Regions from separate parts of the Lysinibacillus sp. FSL K6-0075 genome, predicted to be linked through region 1. Evidence: riboswitches for the same ligand, from Rfam matches in the RefSeq annotation. Region 1 holds a riboswitch; the other holds the start of a gene.
What was found. Region 1 has a riboswitch for FMN ahead of MHB65_RS06410 (ECF transporter S component). Riboswitches for the same ligand answer to the same signal wherever they lie in the genome.
Positions count from the first base shown of each region.

Region 1 (3,184 bases):
TAACGAAATCACAAGTACATTGGCTAATGTAAACAATACTAAACCAACTAGCGTAATCCAAGGCGTACCTATAATTTTTCCAAATAGTTCAGCAGGATCTACTGCTGGATCGATTACAGCGCCAGCAACACCGAGCCCGCTATAAATAAAGATCCAACCTCCAACTACACTATAAAAAGTTAATAATAAAAAACAACCTAGTACACCCATTCGACCAATCCAAGCCCAGCTTGGCTTTGTCGGAGCAATTTTTTTATATGCCGTTACAGCCTCCGATTGTGTACCACGCCCCAAAACATACTCGGACAATAGCATTGGTAACCCTATTAACAAGGTAAATAACACAAAGATTAGGAAAAACGCTCCCCCACCACTTTGTCCCGTTACATAGGGTAGTTTCCAAATTGCCCCTAGTCCAATTGCAGCACCCGCTGATGCTAGAATAAATCCTAATTTACTAGACCACTGTCCCTTTTGTTCACTCATCTCTTCAAACTCCTCAAACATTCTAAACTCTTCCCTATTTTACATGAAAATATAGCTTTCGACTAGGTCATAATGATAAAGTACTAGATAGCTTGCTTACTCCATTACTTTTTTCTATGTTTATCCGTTAGTTTTGCCTTTCTTTCCGTTCCTTTTAGTAATTTATCCGTTACACCTTAAACCCTATCCATCATTCCTTCAACAAAAAACCTCGGGTATATTCACCCGAGGTTAGCGTATATTATTTTGATATATAGATAGAACGCTGACGGTCGATCCATTTGCGCATTGTTGTAAATAAAAACGCCATAATAGCCGTTAATAAAATACCTTTCACAATGTTAAATGGTAAAATCCCAGCGACAATCATTTTATAAAGTGAGTCACCTACAACAGGTTCCATTCCTAAGAAGTATGTGTACATTGGTAAAAATACTACATAGTTTAAAATACTCATGCCTACTGCCATAACGACTGTACCTGTTGCTAAACCTCCAACAAGACCAGCAATTGTTTTAAAGCGATTAAAAATAAAGCTTACTGGTAAAATAAATAAAATGCCTGTTGTAAAGTTAGCAATATGACCTACTGGCACACCTGTTGGCGTTCCTGAGAAAATCCAATCCAATACATTTTTAAATAACTCTACTAAAATACCAGCTACAGGCCCCATTGTGATGGCTGCTATTAATGCAGGCATATCACTAAAGTCCACTTCCAAAAATGCTGGGAACGGCGGAATCGGGAAATTAAAAAGCATTAATAAAAACGAAATACTGCTCAGCATACCAATCGTAATAAACGATTGAAGTTTAACATTCTTCTTCATAGAAAACTCTCTCCTCTTTGCTGATTCAATCTCGCAAGAAGAAAGGTGACGATCTTTCAATTGTTAGCATGAAAAAACCCTTATGCATGAAAAAGCACAAGGGAGAAAGGCATGACGAATAAGCGTCAATATAAACTATTTTTTGAGCACTGTTTAAAAAGCTCTACAAAAAAGCGCTCGGCTATAGTTCACTTCATAACAATGAATGACGATCGTACCTCCATCTTCTCCCATCCAGACTTTAACTGTCGGCCTTGGAATCACACCAAGTCAGCCATGCAAATAAATTTGCACAGGTCGCGGGCTGAAGAGTGTAGCATAAACCATTCGAGTTAATGAAAAACATTAACGGTTTACCACTCTATTACCGCCGGTCGGGATTTTCACCCTGCCCCGAAGATGAATCATATTATTTTATACTACAACCTTACTATAATTAATTATCAAGAAAAAGTAAATAGTTCTGCTTAAAAAAATCCGATTAGATTTGTATGTATTATAAAAATGGAGCATTCCATGCTACAGGAATGCTCCATTTTTGACTAAGGCATATATTGTTTATTTGGCCCCACAGGCTTTGGCAAATACGTTTTCAAATCGAATCCTTCCCAGCTTTCTTGGACCACATTATCTAAGCGTAATTGTTGGCCAAAGCCAGCAGCAGTTAACATCATGGCCTCAATCAATTGCGTGGCGCGGATTGGCTCCATCGATGCTAAATCTAAGGGGATATCAAATGTAACGACGACACCTTCCGCTTCCTCTTTCACGGTATAAGTCACGTTTTCAGGAACAACTGTTACATAAACATCATCATTTTTGTTTTTCATGAGTGTAAGTGCCTCTGTAACATTTGCAAATGTTTGACGGAAATCTGGTGACAGATATTCCGCACCATTACCATCTTGGTATAAATAATAATTAAAATGTTTGGCGTTTGTTAATGACATAGCTTGGCTTGGCTCGCCCTCTTGAGAAAACTCATAAGGTGTGCCATCTTCATTTTGAATCTCCACTTCCGTATATTCAGAATCTGAGAATGTATCTTCCAAAGTTCCTTTATACTCATTGACGGTAGCTGAAGCAACATCATAGTCATTGTCCTTTGGTAAAACGTGGACAAGCTTGTCTTCCTTCTCCTTCAGTTCACCTTTAAAAGGATGATAATCTGTAAACCCTTTGGCTTCTTCATCAATTTGAGGAGCGTATTTCTCATACATCTGTAGAGTAGAAGGTTTTTCTGTTCCAAAATCAGTTGCTACACGCTCATTTGGTATCACATATGTCATTGGCACACTTTCCGCATCACGTCCTGCTAAACCAATACGGAAAACGACAGCATCTTTCACATCTTCCTCATAGACAGATGACCGTAAAGATAACATGCGCTCATGCTCCGATACAATACTGGATTGAAGCGCTTCATCCTGCGTAGCAGCGTCTTTAGCAGAACGATCTTCCTGTAAAGTAGCGTAATTAGCCGTTTCTGGAGTACTAGCTAGATCTTTTTGGCTAGCATCATTATTCATGAACATGGAGCCAACGAGTACCGTTAGCGCGAAAACTGCTGCTACACTCGTAAAAATCGGCATTCTTCGGAACTTAAATCGTGATGGTCGTTCATCTTGGATCAAAGGTTTACTTTCTTGTTGTGCTTCTTCATTCTCTATAGGTTGTTGTATCGCTTCTTGAAGGTGACTATTATCCTGCAAGCGAGCATCTGCCATTAACCGATTTAATATTTCTTCTTTTGAACGGTGGTCAGAAAGCTTAGGGGCATTGTTCAATACATATTCAAGCTGTTCATCATCAAATGGCTTATGCGTCATTGCCGTTTCGCCTCCTGTTCTCTAATCGGCTGTAGCTGTT
Region 1 is NZ_CP151947.1:1,360,212-1,363,395, reverse strand. It holds gene MHB65_RS06415 (sodium-dependent transporter) at 1-486, opposite strand, end outside; gene MHB65_RS06410 (ECF transporter S component) at 728-1,315, opposite strand; FMN riboswitch at 1,534-1,720, opposite strand; gene MHB65_RS06405 (RNA polymerase subunit sigma) at 1,858-3,144, opposite strand; gene sigX (RNA polymerase sigma factor SigX) at 3,141-3,184, opposite strand, start outside.

Region 2 (3,184 bases), 340 kb from region 1:
GCCCATCATCCCCCATAATTTCACAAATAACACCTGCTGGTATACTATGACAAAGCTTCGCCAAATCAACTGTCGCTTCTGTATGCCCTCTCCGTTCTAACACACCATGCTCCTTCGCAATCAGCGGAAAAATATGACCTGGTCGACGAAAATCAGTCGGCTTAGCTTGCTTTTCTATCATTTTCTGTATTGTCAATGCACGCTCAAAGGCGCTAATCCCTGTCGTTGTTTCTTCATGGTCAATACTCACCGTAAATGCGGTTTGATGGTTATCCGTATTGCGCTGAACCATCGGATGTAAATCTAGCTTTTGTGCGATTTGTTGCGAAATCGGTGTACAGATTAAACCTCTACCATAGGTTGCCATAAAGTTGATTGTTGCTGGTGTGATGAATTCAGCGAGTGCCAGCAGATCTCCTTCATTTTCCCGATCCTCATCATCGACCACCACAATCATATTGCCTTGCTTTAAATCCTCAATGGCTTCTTCAATTGTATGTAGCACGATTATCATCTCCTCATTCTGTTATTTTAAAAACCATGTTGTGCTAAATAATCTCTCGTAATTGTTGGCGTTACTTGCCCTTTTTTTAGTTGCTGTAAAATATATTTACCGACTAAATCTGTTTCGATATTAACGATTGCTCCAACCCTCTTCATACCTAAAACGGTTTCTTTGTAAGTATGAGGAATGAGCGAAATCGTGACACGATTCGTTTCAACATGAAAAAGGGTTAAGCTTGTGCCATCAATTGTTATGGAACCCTTCGGAATACAAAAGCTTGTTAGTTCCTCTGACATTTCTATATCCATATAAACGGCATTTGCTACTGGACGTATGCGCAAAATTTTACCGACGCCATCGACATGACCAGCAACAAAATGACCGCCAAATCGTCCATTAGCAGGCATGGCACGCTCCAAATTAACTGAATCACCTAGTGCCAGCTGCTGTAAATTTGTTGCTTTGACTGTTTCAGGCATAACATCCATTGTAAGCTGCTGTTCAGTAAAATGTGTCACCGTTAAACAAACACCATTGACTGCTATACTGTCGCCAAGCTTGACATCCTCCGCTATCATGGCTGATTGAACCGTAATTTTCATACTGTCCCGATCGCTTTGCACAGCTTTTACGACACCAATATCCTCTACAAGCCCTGTAAACATTCCATCACCTACTCTTCTTATTAGCTCTTCTATCCTTCACTTTTGAAGTTTTATCCGTCATTTTTGAAAGTCTATCCACCTGTTTTTGTATTTTATCCTTCTCCCTTCACTAGTTACCAATAAAAAATAAAAACCCCTTTCATCAAAGGGGTTTTGGGAGTATAAGACATCAACAAATAAGCCTACTTGAAAACGATTTTTTTCATAGACTGTCATCTCATTTGTTCTTCTCCCATCCAGACTATCACTGTCGGTTTTGGATTTGCACCAAATCAGCTTGCGCTCACGGACTTTGAATTGCTTCATCACCGCCGATTGGGAATTTCACCCTACCCCGAAGAACATCTTCTATTCGATTGTAGCTAAATAAAAAAACTTCCCAAAAGATGATTGGGAAGTGGTGTAATAAATGCATAGTCAAATAAACCTTCTAAATTAGAATCAATTTAAAAAGCTCGCATTTTTACCCTTCTCCCATCCAGACTGTCACTGTCGGTTTTGGATTTGCACCAAATCAGCTTGCGCTCACGGACTTTGAATTGCTTCATCACCGCCGATCGGGAATTTCACCCTACCCTGAAGGATACTTTTATTTAGCTAGTCTTACGATAACACTATTTTATTATATTATCCATCCTTCTTTTTAAATTTTTTCGTCATATAAATTTTAAGCAGCTCTGACGTGACTTGATAAATGTAAAAGAAATTATTAAAATGATGACATTTAACCTGTTTGTGAAACTTCTCAATCAAAAAAACGTTCCTTTACAGGTGACTATTCAGTCTAGCAGTTTGGAGGTCATTTCCTTGACATTTTTAAAAAATATACCGTTTAAGCAAGGTGTTTTCTATGCCTTATTAGCACTCTGTTGTGGAATTTCAATTGTTTTCGTCCATCATAATGAACAATTTTATGATCGACCGATAGCGGAAGTAATACAGGTGAACGTCACAGAATCAGAACCGATGACAGATATGTATGAGAATGAGGATGAATTGTTTACACAGGAAATTACGGCCATGATCAAAAATGGACAGTATAAGGGGCAATCCATTTATTTGATGAATGACTATTCTTCTTCTGGTGCTTTTGATCAAAAATACCATGTAGGTAATGAAATCTTTGTCACCATAGATGATCACGCAACACAATCAGGGTTAACAGGTACCATCCTCGATTTAAAACGTGATCAAACCATGATCATGATTGCGTGGATTTTTATTTTCGCCTTACTCATTATAGGCAAAAGACAGGGCTTGTTTTCTATCATTAGTTTGGTTGTCAATGCCTTAATCTTATCATTTGCATTAGATCTTTATGTTACACATGGAGGCGTAAGTCTGTTATTCGTTAGTGGTATTTGTGCCCTGCTATTTACCATTATTTCGCTCCTACTCATTAGTGGATTGAATACAAAAACGTATGTAGCCATTGTGTCCACACTTTTAGGAACCATTATAGCGCTTATCATTAGCTCAATTGTGATGTGGTTGACAGGTGAAAATGGTCTTCGTTATGAAGAAATGCAATTTTTAACACGGCCCTATCGCACAGTCTTTATGGCCGGTTTATTTATTGGCTCGCTTGGGGCTGTCATGGACGTCTCTATTACGATGGCTTCCTCCATTTTTGCTTTATATGAACAAGACCCTTCTATTTCTGTGAAGGCACTTAAAACTTCTGGGCATGAAATTGGCAAAGATATCATGGGTACGATTACAAGTATTTTATTCTTTGCCTACCTTTGCGGCTCCATACCTATGATTATTCTCTATTTGAAAAATTCTTCCACATTAGGGCTCACATTGTCCTTGAATCTTTCTTTAGAATTAGCCCGTGCCTTAGCAGGGGGGATTGGTGTTGTCCTCACGATTCCTATTAGTCAGTATACTGCTATATTTTTCATTAATCGAAAGAGGGTTCAAGAATGAATGTTATCGTCTTATTAGCAGTTATTTTATTTGCGTTAATGGTGATAGTAGGTGGTAAGCAGGGTGTCCGCTCATTTCTTTC
Region 2 is NZ_CP151947.1:1,697,670-1,700,853, reverse strand. It holds gene ribB (3,4-dihydroxy-2-butanone-4-phosphate synthase) at 1-505, opposite strand, end outside; gene ribE (riboflavin synthase) at 532-1,170, opposite strand; FMN riboswitch at 1,391-1,516, opposite strand; FMN riboswitch at 1,633-1,758, opposite strand; gene MHB65_RS08150 (YibE/F family protein) at 1,978-3,102, shown strand; gene MHB65_RS08145 (YibE/F family protein) at 3,099-3,184, shown strand, end outside.
Region 2: another riboswitch for FMN. It lies ahead of ribE (riboflavin synthase); the one in region 1 lies ahead of MHB65_RS06410 (ECF transporter S component).